3 regions of the Lysinibacillus sp. NPDC097279 genome follow, and region 3 is predicted to be linked to each of the others. Evidence: riboswitches for the same ligand, from Rfam matches in the RefSeq annotation. Region 3 holds a riboswitch; each other region holds the start of a gene.
The links. A riboswitch is a leader RNA that binds a small molecule or an ion and turns the genes downstream of it on or off. The one in region 3 is predicted to bind thiamine pyrophosphate.
Positions count from the first base shown of each region.

Region 1 (6,140 bases), on a different contig from region 3:
AAATGTTGTTTTCAATTTTACTTGTAGAAGATGATGAAATGATTGGAAGTTTATTGGAGAATATACTTCAAAAAGAAGGTTATAAAGTAATCTGGTTAAAAAATGGTACTTCTTTATATACCGTTATTAAGCAAGTGGACATTGTTATTATGGATATTATGCTACCAGGCGAGGACGGGTATCATATTTCTATGCGAATTAATCAGTTAGGGCATAATATTCCTATCATATTTTTAACGGCTAGAAGTGATATTGATAGTAAATTAAGAGGGCTTGAAATTGGAGAAGATTACATGGTGAAGCCATTTGATCCGAGGGAATTATTAATACGCATAAAAAATAGATTAGCTGCTTCTTACGGAATTCACAAACAAATACAGCATTTATCCATAGATGTTACTCATAAGCGTGTTGTTAATAATCAAAATAATAAAGAAGTCGAATTTACAGCCATTGAAAAGAAAATATTCTTTTACCTTTATGAAAACGCAGATTTTATTTTATCTAAAGAACAATTCATTGATTACCTTTGGCAGCTAGAAGATCGTAATCCCAATTTAATTAATGTGTATATTAAAAAGCTCCGCAACAAGATTGCCGATACAGATGGTGTGATTATTCAAAATGTATATGGAGAAGGGTATCGTATGAATACCCGTGTTAAACAATGAAACTAAAAAAGAAATATCAACTATTGCTATTATCGGTTATATTCAGTGTTCCTCTTTCTATTGTAGTGATTAATGTTATTGTAACGGTAATTTACAATTATTTTTCAAATGATACAGAAACCCAGTTTTTTGAGTCAAAAGCCTATCCAATAATGCTAGGTTTATTTCTCGTCAGCTTTTTTACTTTGGCTATATTATTTTCCAAATCCATTAATTCATTAATTAAACGAATAAATGAATTAAACCAAACCATTATGGAGTTGGCGAGTAATGACAAGAAGAGACTTCAAAAGATCTCTTACTCTAGAAATGATGAATTAGGGGATTTAACTAATGCAGTAAACCTGCTCATTGACCGTACGATATCGAAGGAAATTGAAATAATGCAACAAGAGCAAATGAAACTAGAACTTTTAACGCAGTTGCGCCATGATATTAATACACCTTTAACAGCTATGCGCTTACAACTTTACACAATCGAAAATGATTTTTCACAACATCAGGATATTTTCAATTCTCTAAACGAACAAATAAACTATATTTCGAAATTATCCAATGAATATGACTTTGAGCGCTTATCTCGTGTTGATAATTCCTATATAATCATGGAAAAAGTCGACGTTCCAAAACTTATCCATACCATCATTTTAAAGTGGAATTTTTTATATAAAATCAATCAAATCTCTATTGTGTTAAACGATTCTCCAACGAAATTCCATTGGAAGAGTAATGAAATTTGGTTGCACAGATTATTTGATAATATCTTCCAAAATATTTTGCGTCATGCAGCATGCGATACTTTGGAAATCACTTTGCAAAAAAACGTAATTATATTTAAAGATAATGGGGTTGGGTTTAATGTGGTGGAAAAGGGCACTGGCCTACGAATCATCGAAGATATTTGCCGAATGCTTGAACTACAGAGTACAATCCAATCTAACGAAAAAGGTACTCAAGTTACGATAAGTTATGCGCAACATTCAAACTTTTTGTAATGGCAACACCAGCAAATTAAAAGCCTCCCAAAATTGTATTTGAGATCAACTTTATGTTTAACGGGGTAAATGCATAAATCATACATGGAATTGGGTGCTTTTGTTTACACATTTTTCGATTGTTTTTTCGGAAGTGATATTTGTCCCAAAATACCATACAGCATAGTCTGCTACTCCAAACGCCATGCTTAAAACCTTTTCTATTTGCAAAAGTCATGTCGCAGATTACTAGTATAGTCTTGTAAAAGCTCATTTTTTTCAACTACGAAAATTACTAGCTTGTCATTTTACGATACATATGGGTATAATAATCAACGAAAAGTTCATAAGTTAAGAATGTAGGGGGGCTGGAAGTTGCCAGCTGAGATTGCGTCCGTTTAGATGCTGACCCTTTGAACCTGATTTGGCTCGTACCAGCGTAGGGAACATCTATTCAAAAATAATCATTTACTATTTTTTGATACCGTTTGCAAACGTCTGGGATAACTCCCAGGCGTTTTTTGTTTAGGATTCATTATTCCACCTAAAACGAGGAGTAATCAATCATAAGCACTGCAAATGGCCTTAGAATACCTTTTTTTCTGGTGTAAACATTCAATCATGAACACTTTCAAACTACTAGACTTGGAGGACACAGCATGAAAAAGTGGTTTTTCGTTCTTATTGCTGCATTAGTAACATTAGTTGGTTGTAGCGAAAAAGAGGACAAAGAGGAAACAAACTCATTAAAAAAGGTATCCGTTGTACTAGACTGGACACCTAATACAAATCATACAGGACTGTATGTGGCGAAAAAGCTGGGCTACTTTGAGGAGCAAGGCTTAGACGTGGACATTATTTTACCTGGTGATGCTGGTGCTGATCAGCTAGTTGCATCAGGCAAAGCACAGTTTGGCGTAAGCTATCAGGAAGGTATTACGCAAGCACGTGTACAGGGTGTACCACTTGTATCAATTGCCGCAATTATTCAGCATAATACATCTGGCTTTGCTTCGATTGCTTCAAAGGGCATTACATCTCCAAAGGACTATGAAGGAAAAACGTATGGTGGCTGGGGAAGCCCAATAGAACAAGCTGTTTTACAATCACTTATGCAAAAAGAACAGGCGGATATCAAAAAATTAGATATTGTTAATGCAGGAGATTTAGACTTTTTCACCATGATGCAAAAGGATATTGATTTTGCCTGGATCTATTATGCGTGGACAGGTATTGAGGCGGAGCTACGTGGGGAAACATTAAATATGCAGTATTTAACAGACTATAGTGAGCAACTTGATTATTATACACCTGTTTTAGCTACGAATGAAAAGATGATTAAGGATAATCCTGATGTGGTAAAGGCATTTGTAGCTGCAACGACAAAAGGCTATGAGTATGCCATTGAGCAACCTAATGAAGCGGCTGATATTTTACTTGAAGCGGTACCTGACTTAGATAAAGCACTTGTGCATAAAAGTCAAGAATGGCTAGCAAACAAATATCAAGATGATGCAGCGCAATGGGGCGAACAAAAATTAGCAGTTTGGGAAAACTATGCGGAATGGATGACGAAAAACAACGTCTTAGAAGGAAAATTTAATGCAGAGCAAGCATTTACAAATGATTTCTTACCAACGAAAGGAGCAAATTAAATGGCTAATTCATTAATCAGTGTTCAAATTATACCGAAAACAGAAAAATATGAGGATGTCATCCCTTTCGTGGATGCGGCAATTGCAATTATCGATGCTGCAGGTGTGCGCTATGAGGTGCAGCCACTAGAAACGACTATGGAGGGAGAACTGTCTACCTTACTCCAAATTATTGAACAGATGAATCAAAAAATGATTGACTTAGGTGCCATTAATGTAATTACACAAGTAAAAATTTTATATCAGCCAACTGGCATTACAATGGGGACATTGACGGAGAAATATCGAGGATGAAACAAGTAGTAACGAAAGGAAGGTCGATTATTTTTATCGCCTTCCTATTAGTCATCTGGGAAGTCATTATCCGTTTTGCTGAAATCCCACATTGGCTATTGCCAGCGCCGAGTGCCATCGTGATGGAGGGCATTCACTCTTACCAAACGTTTCTTCCCCATGTTTTCGCTACTATACAGCTTGCTGTGATAGGTCTTGCTATTGGTGTGCTTTGTGGCTTGAGTGTTGCGGTGTTATTACATCGTTCAAATACAATGCGGGCATTCTTATATCCGATTTTAATTGTGTCGCAAAATGTGCCAGTGCTCGTTTTAGCGCCATTATTAATTATTTGGTTTGGCTTTGGGCTGTTACCAAAGCTAATTATTATTTGTCTCGTTTGCTTTTTCCCAATCGTTATTGCGGCAATGGATGGCTTTCGTCAAACGTCACCAGAACTTAAGCATTATTTTGCGATGATTGGTGCTACAAAACGTCAAACGTTTTGGAAATTAGAATGGCCATTTGCCTATCCATCTATATTTTCAGGTATTAAAATTGCCGCGACATATAGTGTGATGGGAGCAGTCATCGCGGAATGGCTTGGTGCGAAAAAGGGGATTGGTGTTTATATGACACTTGCTCAATCATCGTTTCGAACGGATCGTGTATTTGTGGCGATATTTGCGATAGTTTTGTTAAGTTTATTGTTATTTAGTGTTATACGTTTCGTCGAAAAGATTACTGTAAAGGGGAGAGGATCACATGCTGAACATTCAAGACATTTCTAAATCCTTTGGCGCGCTTGAAGTAGTGAAAAACCTATCCTTTACGGTAAAGGAGGGCGAATTTGTAGCGATCATTGGTCCCTCAGGTAGTGGGAAAAGTACGCTTTTTCAATTAATAGGCGGTATATCGCCCTTAAATCAAGGAGCTATTTTGTTAAATGGAGAAAACATTCAGCAAAAACCAGGCACCATCGGCTACATGCCACAGCAACCTAGCTTATTACCTTGGCGGACAATTTTGGAAAATGTCACGATTGTCGAAGAATTACATCATCGACCTAATATAGAGATTGCAAGAAAGTGGTTAGAAAAGGTTGGCCTAGCTTCTTTTGAAAATGCATATCCCCATGCTTTATCTGGAGGCATGCAGCAGCGCGTATCCTTTCTGCGAGCAATCGTCAGTGAGAAACCGATACTATGCCTAGATGAGCCGTTCTCAGCTCTAGACGAGTTTACAAGACTAGAAATGCAAGCGTGGTTGTTATCGATTTGGGAGGAACATAAAAAATCTATTTTGTTCGTTACACATAGTATTGAAGAAGCGTTATTTTTAGCTGATCGGATTATCGTATTAACAAAACGTCCAGCTACGATCAAGGAGGAAATCATTGTTCCGTTTGCACGACCACGCTCTGAAGAAATTCGCCATTGTGTACAATTTACTCAATTAAAACAACAACTTTTCCATTACTTAAAAGAAGAAAAGGACGATGCGTATGTTGATTGATGCACATATCCATTTAGATCAGTATAAGGAAGAAGAAGTGCCTCTACTACTTGATGAAGCACAATATGTCATTGCAGTGAGCACGGACTTGCAATCGTGTGAGAAAACGCTGAAATTATCGAAAACCTATGCAAAGGTAAAGCCAGCATATGGTTTTCATCCTGAACAATCTTTGCCGAGTGACAGAGATAGAAAAGCTTTATTTGACTGGTTACAGCTTCATGCTAGTGACATGATTGCTGTTGGAGAGGTCGGGTTACCTTATTATCGTAGACAAGAGAAAGAGATCGATGAGAGACCTTATATTGATTTATTAGAACAATTTGTTAAGTTTGCAAAAGAGTTTCACAAACCGATTGTGTTACATGCTGTTTATGAGGATGCTTTAATCGCGTGTGATTTACTTGAACGATATGGTGTGACTAAGGCACATTTTCATTGGTTTAAGGGAAGTGAAGAGGCGATTGTGCGTATGATACATAATGGCTATTTTATTTCAATTACACCTGATTGTGTTTATGAAGCAGAAATTCAAGCATTGATTAAAAGATATCCATTAGAGCTGATGATGGTGGAAACGGATGGACCGTGGCCTTTTGAAGGGCCTTTTGATAAAAAGCTTACATCGCCCTATATGATGTCTAATACAATTGAAGTCATTGCAATGATTAAAGGCTTAACAACGCAGGAAGCGGCAAAAATTGTAACAGAAAATACAAAGAAATTTTATAGTTTATAGTGATAATACAAAACAGCCACATTTAGAGCGAGTCATCGTCTCCATGTGGCTGTTTCCTATGTTTCGCTCTAATATGCTCTAATGTTGCACGCTTCGTCTTTGTCACGCGCTCATGCGTACTAAAAGGGGAAGTTTGACGTTTTCTCTCCACATCCTTACCTTGTGTACGTTTTAAATGCATACGTTTCTTTTTAGCTCTAGATAATGCCATGATAATCCCTCCATTTCACATTACCAATATATTACCGAAAAAGGGGACAAAAGTAAAACCTCGTAAGCTAATGGCCTACGAGGTTTTTTAGTCATAATATTA
Region 1 covers NZ_JBIWDA010000001.1:1,297,449-1,303,588, reverse strand. Annotated here, with positions in the region: gene ACIQ1H_RS06585 (response regulator transcription factor) at 3-671, shown strand; gene ACIQ1H_RS06580 (sensor histidine kinase) at 668-1,666, shown strand; TPP riboswitch at 1,997-2,108, shown strand; gene ACIQ1H_RS06575 (ABC transporter substrate-binding protein) at 2,305-3,300, shown strand; gene ACIQ1H_RS06570 (thiamine-binding protein) at 3,301-3,594, shown strand; gene ACIQ1H_RS06565 (ABC transporter permease) at 3,591-4,364, shown strand; gene ACIQ1H_RS06560 (ABC transporter ATP-binding protein) at 4,339-5,088, shown strand; gene ACIQ1H_RS06555 (TatD family hydrolase) at 5,078-5,827, shown strand; gene ACIQ1H_RS06550 (hypothetical protein) at 5,850-6,038, opposite strand; gene ACIQ1H_RS06545 (solute symporter family protein) at 6,138-6,140, opposite strand, start outside.
Region 1: linked by a shared signal. The riboswitch ahead of ACIQ1H_RS06575 (ABC transporter substrate-binding protein) and the one ahead of thiT (energy-coupled thiamine transporter ThiT) in region 3 are both predicted to bind thiamine pyrophosphate.

Region 2 (6,140 bases), on a different contig from region 3:
ATTTATTCAACGATCACCGCAAGGCGATATTATCGTTTTAGCTGATATTGCTGATACGGACTGGCCGTTATATCCTTCATTTCCGTTATTTTTATGGAGTGCGACACAACAATTATCTGAATCAGTAGGCTCTCTTGGCATTTTCGTACCAAATGAGCAACGTTCAGTTGCGTTAGCACAAGGTGATTGGAGTGTCTATTCTCAGGACGATGAATTTTTATCGACAATCACTAATGGCTTAATAACTGCACCGATGCAGCCAGGTATTTACACGGCTCGCTCAAGCAGTGAAGAAAAACGCCTTATCGTGCAACTACAGGCACCTGAACGTGTAATAGAAGAAGGGACAAGTTATACACTTGGCGAACTTCAGCCAAATGGTAAGGAAGAAGTATCAAAGGCTTCATTTGTTCCTTGGTTAATACTCATTATTTTATGTTTGCTTGTAGCAGAGTGGGAGGTGCAACGACGCCGTGGATTTACGAATTGATACGCCATTAGCCTTATTGCTATTAGTACCATTGTTTATATACTTTGGATGGTCTTATTGGCATGAGCGTATGCGCCTGAAAAAAAGTCATCTAGTCGTCATGAGCATTCGTGTAATAGCGATCGGTTGTTTGGTTTTCGCACTCGCAGCGCCCTATATTTTATTACCAGTAAAGGACGAGCAAGTATTATATTTAGTTGACCGTTCTGCTTCAATGAATAACACAGAAGCGGATATGACTAGTTTTATAGAGGAAAGTTTGAAATCGAAAAAGGATGAACAACTTGCAGGGATTTACTCTTTTTCATCAACTCTCCAAACAGAAGCGATTTTATCGAAATCTTTAAAAGAAGTTCCTAAATTTACAGAGGTTAAAGGAACTGACCAAACGAATATTGAGCAAAGCCTTCAACTGGCTACGGGTATTGTCGATCCGAAAAAGGCAACGAGACTTGTTTTACTAACGGATGCTAATGAAACCCAAGGCAGTGCGTTAGATTTTGCTACGAAGCTAAAGGGCTCCAATATTAGTATAGATGTCGTTCCGTTCCATCAAAACGTGACGAATGATGTGTCACTTAAAAGCTTTGTTACACCACAAGTAGCATACGTAGGTGAACAGCAGCAGCTTGTAACGGAAGTAAATGCTACAGCTGCAGAACAAGGTGAACTATTACTGTACGAAAATGATGAACTCATTCATCGCGAGTCGGTGGAACTTGCAAAAGGTTCAAATGTTTTCACATATAAACATACGGCAACTGCAGAGGGGCTTGTAAAATATGAGGCACAGGTGCAAGTTGGACAGGATGCTATTTTTGAAAATAATAAATTAACAAGTATTACAATGGTGCAAAGCGAGCCACATTTACTTATTGTTAACGGCTACGATACGGCATCACCTATTGCTGTAGCGCTAGGGATGAATTCAATTTCCTATGATGTGATAAATGCAGCAAGCTTGCCAAATGAACTTTCTAGCTATTTGCAATATAACGCTATTATTTTTGATAATGTACCAGGCCACTTAGTTGGTGAAGCGAAGATGAGTGTTATTGAGCAGGCGGTTAAAAACTTCGGTGTTGGCTTTACAATGGTCGGTGGTGAAAATAGCTTTGGCTTGGGTGGCTATTTCAAAACGCCGATTGAAACATTGTTACCTGTTGAAATGGAGATAAAAGGTAAAGAGCAATTACCATCGCTAGGACTTGTCATCGTACTGGACCGTTCAGGAAGTATGTATGGCTCAAAATTAGAGCTAGCGAAAGAAGCAGCCGCACGATCAGTGGAAATGTTACGTGATGAGGATACGCTCGGGTTTATTGCCTTCGATGATCGCCCTTGGGAAATCATCGAAACGGCCCCCCTTGGTAATAAAGAGGAAGCAGTCGATACGATTTTATCAGTGACGCCTGGTGGGGGTACGGAAATATATAGCTCCCTTTCAGCAGCATATGATAGTTTGGCAGATTTAAAATTGCAGAGAAAGCATATTATTTTACTAACAGATGGACAGTCGCAATCAGGCAATTATGAGGATTTAATTGAAAATGGGAAGGAACAAGGGATTACACTTTCTACAGTGGCGATTGGACAAGATGCAGATGGCAACTTACTTCAGTCATTAAGTGAAATGGGTAGTGGTCGTTTCTATGATGTTATTGATGAACAAACAATTCCCTCAATTTTATCCCGTGAAACAGCGATGATTTCCCGTACTTATATAGAGGACAATCCGTTTTATCCTACAATTTATAATGCAACTGGATGGAATACACTTTTTGCAAAGGGTGTGCCACAAATGAATGCATATATTGGCACGACGGCAAAGCAGGGAGCTGCTGTGATAGCTGAAAGTGAGAAGGAAGACCCTGTATTGGCCCTATGGCAATATGGGCTTGGTAAAACATTCGCTTTCACATCAGATTCGACAGGGAAATGGGCTGGTGACTGGGCAAGATGGCAGGAATGGGGATCATTTTGGCAAACAATCATTTCGCAAATGCTACCAAGCTATAATGATGTGGCCTATGATGTACGACTCGATACAGATGGCTCATTTCTCATCACTGATCCGACAAATGAAGCAGCATTTTTAGATATCGTCGCTGTCGATGAAGCGGGTGAGGAGCTTGATTTACAGCTTGAAACGATTTCCGCATCGCAAGTACGGGCAGTTGTGCAAGCGAAACCAGGATTGATTTTTTTCCGTATTGCTGACGAAGATCAGGCTATTTACCAGGCTGGTCTAAGCGTACCGTACAGTGCAGAATATGAATTACGTCCTGTGAATGAAACACTTGTCGAGCAACTAACGAAGCAAACGGGTGGCTCTGTCTTGAAAGAACCACAAGACGTGTTCCGTAATTTCACCAACAAAGGAGCAGAGCGCCAAAATATTGCAACATGGTTACTATTAACGGGGATGCTATTATTCTTCGTAGATATTACGATTCGACGCTTTGGTTGGAGCTTTATAACAAGGCATAAGAAAGAAAAGCCTGTTGAAGAAGCGACTGTCCAGTCAGAGGATACGAATGTTGCACAGTTATTAAAAGGAATGAAAAAACGCTCATAAATAAAAAACGATGGCACATTGAAAAACGCATGTGTCATCGTTTTTTTTATAAACATAGCTATTTCGCAATAAGAAAATGGGGCGCAGTTTTCCGTAGACTGCTAGCCATCATCATGCCAAGAAAGGCTCCGATTAAACTTGATGTAAAAAATGCAGGCATAAAAAATAATGCACCGACAGACGTTCCCATAAATAATTGCGCATATGGAACAGCGACTAATGAGGCAAGAATACCTGTGCCAAATACTTCACCAGCACCAGCAAGCCAATTGCTGCGACTGTATTTATAAGCAAAGGCCGCACATGCCGCACCGATGACGCTTCCAGGAATCGCTAAAAGGGAGCCTGTGCCTGTTAAGATACGAATCAATGCTGTAACGATAGCAACGACGATAGAAGGCATAGGACCTAATAGAATGGCACAGATGACGTTGATCGCATGTTGTACAGGATAGGCACGTGCAATGCCAGTTGGAATGGAGACAAAAATAGAGCCTGCTACTGCAATAGCGACTAATAAAGCCATAGTAGTTAGTTTTCGAATAGACATGATAGTTACTCCTTTTAGTTTTGTGCGATGAATCGCCGATAGAACTCAGTGAATCGCCGATAAAATGTGAGAAATCGCCGATAAAACCGTACAAATCGCCGAGAGACCTCACAAAATCGCCGATAGCACTGCCTGATGAATACAAAAAAGCCGCTTCCTAGTAACGAAAGGAAGCGGCCTTGCATTTTTAAATTACACAAAAGCAAGTGTCGCCACTTCCCTCCGCTAGTGTGAACTAGATCAGGTTCAAAGGGTCCGTATATGAACATATACGTCTCAGCCTTGTAAAGACTCCCCTAGTGGTGTTAAACGATTTAATTTTTCGATAATAAATGTACCATATTTGAAATAATTGTCAATGGACTAATTTGAATCAGGATGCATAAGATGTGGAGCCTTTTTTACGGTCCAAATGAGCGCTAGTAAGAAGCATGTCATTAAAATAATCGACCCGAATATATACGGACTGTTCATATCCCAGTCAAATAAAAGACCCGCAAGTGCAGGACCAATCATATTTCCAAGACTCATATAGGCATTGGTAAGTCCAGCGGCTAAACCTTGCTCATTGCCAGCAAGCTTAGAAATCAGTGTGTTGACTGCTGGACGTATAAGTGTTGTTGCCGTAGAGAAAATTGTTGCGACAACTAAAATTAATGCGAAGCCAGAAACAAATAATATGAGGAAGATTGCTACAGCAGCAATAAATAAATTGACTAATACAACTTTCATTTCCCCATAGCGCTTAAAGAGTGGTGTGATAATGAACATTTGCACAATAACACCGAATGCGCCACCTACAGTTAAGATGATTGCAATATCTGGAGGTGTATAGTTAAATTTCTCAGTTACAAATAATGATAATGTCGTTTGGAAATTGGCGATTCCGAACGAAAACACTAGCATAATAATAAGCATGACAAAGTAAGGCATTTGGACTGAACGCGCCATCTGCTTCGCAAGATTTTCTTGCTTTTGTGCTTTTTGAGCAGCAGTTGGTTTTGTAGAAGGTAATAACACCAACGAAAGGATAGAGGCTATAATAGCCGCTCCTCCAGCCATAAAGAATGGGAAATGCAAACTAACTTTAGAGAGGAACCCGCCAATACCTGGTCCAATCATAAAACCAAGAGACATAGCAGCACCTAACATGCCCATCCCTTTACCTCGTTCTTCATACGTTGTGATATCTGCTACAAATGCCATAATTGGAGGTGCTATAAAGGCAGAACCTAATCCTCCTAAGAAACGAGCAACAAAAAGCATCCACACATCTGTAGATAGCCCAAATGAAATTTGCCCAATACCAGTTACAATCAGACCAAAAACAATCAAATTTTTTCGACCATATCGATCCGAAAGATTCCCAGCAATTGGAGAAAATATAAACTGTGCAAAGGCGAACGTTGCAATTAACATGCCAAGAACTTGTCCTGCAGCACCAAATATGTGTAAGTACTTTGGCATGACAGGAATAATAATTCCGATACTCCCCATTGCGATAAACATATTAAACATTAAAATGTACAAAGCCGCCTTGTTTGACTTCTGCTGGGTCATCGTATACCCCCCTTTTTTCTATTGAAACATTCCTACAGTCTATCATAAAGAAATATTGCTTGGCTATCAGATTATAGTCGTAGGTGAATGACTTGGTTAGCGGAACGAAGACATTGTTTTTCCTTAGAATAATACTGTTAATTTCCGCTACTTGCGGTCTCTTTCCATGGGCACTGTAAGCCGCAACCATTTCGGTGCGCGTGGCCTGTTGCTTCGTACATGTTGTGTGTTACCGCAGGAGTCGCTGCCCGCCGCTCCAATCAACTGAACACATCGAAAGTGAAATTCTATATTAGAACGATTAAAAGAAAAAATGACAAAAGACATCAAATATTTAACTCTTGATGTCTTTTGTCGACTTTTTGAGAGAGAAAAATATTGTTTTTTCTCTTTAGTATTTATCGAATACTCATTTTAAATTCTAAAAACAATTCATTATATTTTCCTAAATAATCTGGGCCAAGGTTTTTATATACTTCTAATGTTTTACGTTGCTCCTCGGAAGGGTAGAAGCGCTCGTCAGCTACAACTTCTTTATCCATTAATTTTGTCGCTGCAATATTAGGAGTAGAGTAGCCTACATAATCCGCATTTTGAGCACCAGATTCCGCTTTTAACATAAAGTTAATAAAAGCATGTGCACCATCAACATTTTTCGAAGTTTTTGGGATAACCATATTGTCAAACCACAAGTTCGAGCCTTCCTCTGGAACAGCGAAGTCTAAATCTTCATTTTCGAATAACATATCTGCTGCTTGACCAGACCAAGTGAGGGCGACAGCCGCTTCATTATTAATCATCAAAGGTGTAATCTCATCACCGATGATTGCTTTCACATTTGGAGCGAGTGTAATTAGCTTATTTGTAGCCTGACGTAATTCTTGATTATTTAACGAGTTAAGAGAATGACCAAGACTATTTAAGCCCATGCCAATAACTTCACGTGCACCGTCTACTAAAAA
Region 2 covers NZ_JBIWDA010000002.1:38,545-44,684, forward strand. Annotated here, with positions in the region: gene ACIQ1H_RS10310 (vWA domain-containing protein) at 1-490, shown strand, start outside; gene ACIQ1H_RS10315 (VWA domain-containing protein) at 474-3,068, shown strand; gene thiW (energy coupling factor transporter S component ThiW) at 3,127-3,618, opposite strand; TPP riboswitch at 3,819-3,926, opposite strand; gene ACIQ1H_RS10325 (MFS transporter) at 3,982-5,178, opposite strand; gene ACIQ1H_RS10330 (ABC transporter substrate-binding protein) at 5,577-6,140, opposite strand, start outside.
Region 2: linked by a shared signal. The riboswitch ahead of thiW (energy coupling factor transporter S component ThiW) and the one ahead of thiT (energy-coupled thiamine transporter ThiT) in region 3 are both predicted to bind thiamine pyrophosphate.

Region 3 (6,140 bases):
GCCGTTAGAAGTAGTAGATGAAGCAGAGCTAGAATCTTTACGAGTGATGACCAATACAATGGAGCGTAAATATTTGGAGCAAGATGCAACGCTAAAAACAACTAAACAACTGCTTCAAGAGGCAACAGAGCAATTAGATGCTTATCATATTTCAATAGATAATCGATTAGAGCTGACATCTTCTTTACATTTTATTGAACAACAAGTTACAGTTTTAAAAATAGTGAAGGATCAACTGTCTGTCGCACGAACTAAGCAAAAGGGACAACACGAAAAAAATGAACAGCTACAACAAAAACAACTACAATTAGAGCAACATTTTGCAGAGCAGTCGAAAGAGTTAATAAAACAGCAAGCGATTGTAGAAGAACAGCAAAAGCAAATTCCGAAACACATACAGTCATTACAAGCGTTAAAACAAATGATTGCAGATGTAGGTTCGCAAAAAATGGCGTTACAGTCAGCTTGGAACGCGATTCAGCAAAATTTACAGGCGACTAAGGAAGCAACAAATAAGGCTTCTATGACAGAAGAACTTGCAAAAACAGCCTATGAGGAATTGCTAAATAAACTGAATGAGAAGCGTGAACAGTTTTTAGTAAGCATGAAAGATGTGGGGTTTGCAGCCTATGAAGAATACGCTGCTGCAAAGCGAAGTGATAGTGAAATCGAAGACTTACGGAAAGCATGTCGTGATTATGCCTTACAATCACATTCCTTACAGCAACAAATTGCAGATGGGGCAAAGCATCTTGAAGGAAAAGAAAAGCAAAATCTAGAGGAATTAGAGGAAAAGCTTGAGATGCTCCGTGCCACATATGAGGAAGCATTTAAAACTTTGCAACAGACGCAAAGCTATGCAAAGGCATGTGCTGATTTTATTGTTAAAGTTGAGGATACTGCAAAGGAAATACGTGTACTTGAACAAGAGGCAGGACGTGTAAAAGAGCTTTACACAGTGTTGAATGGCCAAAATCCGAAAAAACTTTCCTTTGAGCGATATATTCAAATTAATTATTTAGATAAAATCACTGCAGCAGCAAATATCCGATTATTCCACTTATCGAATGGACAGTTTGAATTGCGCCGTTCAGATCGATTAGAGAAGCATGCGAAGCAAAGTGGGCTTGGCTTGGATGTCTATGATGCGTACACAGACCAATTAAGAGATGTTAAAACATTATCAGGTGGGGAGAAGTTTAATGCATCATTAAGTCTTGCATTAGGTATGGCGGATGTAATTCAAAGCTTCCAAGGTAATATTCGTATCGAAACAATGTTTATCGATGAGGGCTTCGGTTCATTAGATGAGGAAGCGTTAAATAAAGCGATTGACACGCTAATTGATTTACAAGACTCTGGAAGAATGATTGGCGTTATTTCACATGTAGCTGAGTTGAAAGCTGCAATGCCTGCAGTATTACACGTCGAAAAAACGTTGAGCGGACATAGCACAACCCATTTTGAAGTAAAATAAGTGCCAGGCACACAAACAATTCTCAAACAATTTATAGATAACATAGTAAAACCCACGAAGACTCCTGCGGCTTACATTGAGCCTGCTGGAAAGCGATGTGGGTTTTTACGTTATAGGAGCCCATTGGCTATTATTTTTTGTGTGTCGTTACGTTAGGTGTTGTTCCTTTTTTTGCTGCGACCACTTTTTTGACAATCGGAATAACGATGGGCGCTAATTTTATTGCAGTTTTAACTACCTTCGATACTTTCATGAATACGACAGCTCCTTCATACTAAAAATTTTTAACGAATAACTCGTACAGCTTGAACAATATTCCAAATGACAATGCCTAATGAAACGAGTAAATAAATACCAAAAGATACAAACCATATGATAATAAATGTATTCCCATTAGAAGAAGGATCAAACGTGTTCAATGATATTGTAGAAAATACAAAGACGATAAAGAAAATGATACCAAAGATAAATGGTATTAAGTGAGATATAAGTGCTCTAATGGAATGTCTCTTGACATCACTATCTTTTGATACAAAATAAACGATTACTGGAACGATAAATGGTGCAAAAAAAATACTGAGATAACTAAAGGCAGATAAAATTTTTTGATTCTCCATAGTAGTCCCTCCTTTTAAATTATTTACGCATAGAAAACACGAAAGTTTCAAAAAAATTAATGTGGAAAAGGTTGTAATTGTAAAAGGGTTTACGTACAATGAGGATGTTCAACAAAATAATAAGATGTAACGACCACAAGGGGAGCTGATGATGTCAGCTGAGACTGGGCACGTAATGCCTTTACTCTTCGAACCTGTAAGTTAACGCTTGCGTAGGGATGTGGATAGAAACCGACACTTTTACGATGTGAGGCTCTGTCCTGGCATCGTTTTTTTATGCCAGTTGACATGCATATCAAAAAGATTTCTATTCCTGCTCTTGTATCCTACATCGGAACAAAGGAGAGAATAATAAAATGGACAAAAAAAGATTACTCATGCTGATGGAAATTGCAATTTTCGCAGCGCTAGGACTTGTACTCGATCAAGTTTCCTTTAAAGTATGGGCGCAAGGTGGCTCCGTAAGTCTAGTAATGATACCAATCATCTTAATGGCATTACGTTGGGGGCTCTTAGCTGGACTAACAACAGGTTTACTAATTGGAGTTATGCAAACGATGTTTGGCGCTTATATTGTGCATTGGCTACAAGGCTTGCTAGATTACGGAGTAGCATTTACGGTCGTTGGTTTAGCGGCAGTAGTACGTGGACCTATATTTAAAGCGACAGCCGCCTTAAACAAAAAGAAAATGGCCCTTTACATTGTAATCGGTACCGTATTAGCAGGTTTCCTACGTTATTTAGCCCATACAATTGCAGGGGCTGTATTTTTTGCAGAATATGCAGGCGAGCAAAACGCATGGATTTATTCAATCATATACAATGGAACATACATGCTTCCAGCAACAATATTAACAGCGATCGTTGGTGTGATATTATTTACAGCTGCACCCCAATTAATGCAACGAAAATCATAAACACGATAAGACTGTCCCAAAAGTGAAAATAGTATGCTAAGTGTAACTTAGTGTGCTATTTTTTTTTATAATTCAAGACAATTGGGTCGTTATTGTTAGTACCAGAACTTCTAAAAGGGTCTGTTTTTTACTTGTCTGGTACTTATGAAATAATGTTAGCATAGAATAATTAAAGCGTTTGGCGTTATGGACATATAAAGTTATGTTATATTAATGAATAGATATTAGATGAAAGGGACGTTATAAATGATTGTAAAAACGCAAGAAGAAATTGAAGCCTTTAAAAAAATCGGTCGCATTTGTGCAGAAATTCGTGAGGCAATGAAAGCAGCTACAAAACCTGGTGTGACAACACTTGAATTAGATGAAATTGCAGGCCGTATGTTTGCTGAAGCAGGAGCTATTTCTGGTCCTAAAGGTGAATATGATTTCCCAGGATACACATGTATTAGTGTGAATGAAGAAGTTGCCCATGGTATTCCAGGACAACGAGTTATTAAAGAAGGGGATATTGTCAATATTGACGTATCAGGTTCTTTAAATGGCTATTTTGCAGATACAGGTATTTCATTTGTAGTAGGTGAAGGGTACGAAGATAAGGAAAAACTTTGCCGCGTAGCAAAAAGTGCCTTTGACCGCGCTATGACAAAAGTAAAAGCTGGTTCTAAATTAAACCAAATTGGGAAAGCTGTTGAGCGTGAAGCTTATGCAAACGATTTAACTGTCATTATGAATTTAACAGGTCATGGTTTAGGGCGTTCATTGCATGATGAGCCAAACCATATTTTAAATTATTACGATGCTTGGGATTCAACAATTATGAAAGAAGGAATGGTGCTAGCTGTTGAGCCGTTTATTTCAGCGAAGGCAGAACATATTGTTGAAGCTGGTGATGGCTGGACATTTGTTACACCTGACAAATCATTAGTTGCCCAAATTGAGCATTCTATTATTGTTACAAAAGACAAACCAATCATTTTAACTTCGTTAGATGAAGCCTAAAATAAAGGCTAGATGAAAAAGCAGCTTACCGACTTATTTTCGGTAAGCTGCTTTTTTTTTAACAAATAGGATACCAACAATTAGGACACCACATAAAAATAATGCCGCTGTCGTCACGAGTAATTCATCAAGATGATTATGGAGCGCAATACCAATAAATGCCCAAATAAACACGCTAGGATAGACAATGTCGTAATAATGGTAACGAATATGTAAGGCGATAGCTACACTGATTGACAGTAAAATAACTGCCCAAAGTGGATTGCTAAGTCCAAAACCATGCCATCCATAAGATGTTAATGTAAAACTTGCATTTGTCATCATGATAAATGTAGACCAGGCAAAATAAAGTGATATGGGTAGTCGGCCAGATAAAGTATTATTTGTATACGGATAAGTACTATAAAGTAAAAATAAGTACAATACTAATATGACGGAGCAGCAAATAAAGACTATGAATAATTCATAATGCCAAAATAAAATAGAGAGCGCCTGTAATATGCAAACATTGCTAAAGAGAACAGTCTGTTTAATAGATGTCTTTTGAAAATTCATAACTAACCAATAAGCAAGCAAAATGTAAATTAATATCCATATCATATAACTAATATTAATAGGTGCAAACATTACGGGAAAACGATTTGAGATTTCTAACGAAGATTGACCATTTATTTTTATAAAATAGGATGAAAAGGTTAGGATGAGTGAGACAATAAAGGTTATTGTCATTAAAATAATCTTAGGCAAGGCTTCCTCTCCCTTCGTGTTAAATTGTATAGGGAAAAGACAAATAAGTATATGACTGTCACATAATATCTATTTCATTATAGCGGAAAACCCTTACAATGTATCAATGAATTTGCTTTAAAAAAACTACAATTTACCATTTGAATATGCATCCAAATATTTCTTTAGTACAATAGAAATAACCAATTTGAAGGAGTGAAATTTTTATGGCCCAAAATCTTAAAAATCTTGACCTATCGATTGAACTAGACAAAAAACTGTATAAAAAGAAATTAAAAGTACTTCAATATGAAATGTTAAATGCACAGCAATTTTTACTAAACAATAAAATCGGACTTATTCTAGTATTTGAAGGAATGGATGCAGCGGGTAAGGGTGGTGCTATTAAACGTCTGATTGAACGTGTAGACCCAAGAGGTTATATAGTCCATCCAATTTCAGCTCCACAGCCTCATGAACTACGCTATAACTACTTGCAACGCTTTTGGAGAAAGTTACCGCAGCATGGACAAATCGCTATATTCGACCGTTCTTGGTATGGACGAGTGCTAGTAGAGCGTATTGAAGGATTTGCAACTAAGGATGAATGGTCTCGTGCATATGAAGAGATTAACAACTTTGAAAAGATTTTAACTGCAGGAGACTACATTATTATTAAGTTTTGGTTACATGTATCAGATGAAGAGCAGTTGAAGCGTTTTAATGAGCGCGCGCAGGATCCATATAAATCATGGAAGTTAACGGATGAAGACTGGAGAAATCGTGAGAAATCTCCTGAGTATATAGAAGCGGCAAATGAGATGTTTGCTAAAACAGATAAGAAAAACGCGCCTTGGATTTTGGTGGCAGGAAACGATAAAAAACATGCGCGAGTACAGGTGCTACAAGAAACACTTGCACATATTGAACGCGAGGCACAAAAAAGAGGTCTACATCTATCAAACGTATTGGATAAGTCCCATTTAGAGGATGCTGAATCTTCCAGTATTGAATTACAAATACATTCTAAAAGAACAAGTAAAAACAAGTAAATAAATTGATTAGTGCTGTGATAACAAGACAAGACTGTTTTAGTTGTAGCAGCATCTTTTTTTACATACAATGAATATGTATTTACATTTATCGGAAGGCTTGTGGGGGAGAAATGGTGCTTAAAATTTGGAATTTATTAAGGAAAAAGGGTGGAAATGTGGTATCGATTCAAGGAAGAAAATGCTACGTTCGCACATTCCAAGAAAAAGATGCACAAAGCTTAATGGGTCTAGTAAGTCGAAATAAATATTTTTGGTCTACATATGAACCGTTACAGCGTCCTGAATACTATACAGTTGAAGCACAATATAAAAAAATTCAAGAAAGTTTATATTTAATGAACTCGAA
Region 3 covers NZ_JBIWDA010000007.1:108,159-114,298, forward strand. Annotated here, with positions in the region: gene ACIQ1H_RS20420 (AAA family ATPase) at 1-1,477, shown strand, start outside; gene ACIQ1H_RS20425 (hypothetical protein) at 1,608-1,730, opposite strand; gene ACIQ1H_RS20430 (magnetosome magnetite crystal formation protein family) at 1,762-2,094, opposite strand; TPP riboswitch at 2,223-2,330, shown strand; gene thiT (energy-coupled thiamine transporter ThiT) at 2,451-3,011, shown strand; gene map (type I methionyl aminopeptidase) at 3,258-4,013, shown strand; gene ACIQ1H_RS20445 (hypothetical protein) at 4,047-4,760, opposite strand; gene ACIQ1H_RS20450 (polyphosphate kinase 2 family protein) at 4,967-5,791, shown strand; gene ACIQ1H_RS20455 (GNAT family N-acetyltransferase) at 5,905-6,140, shown strand, end outside.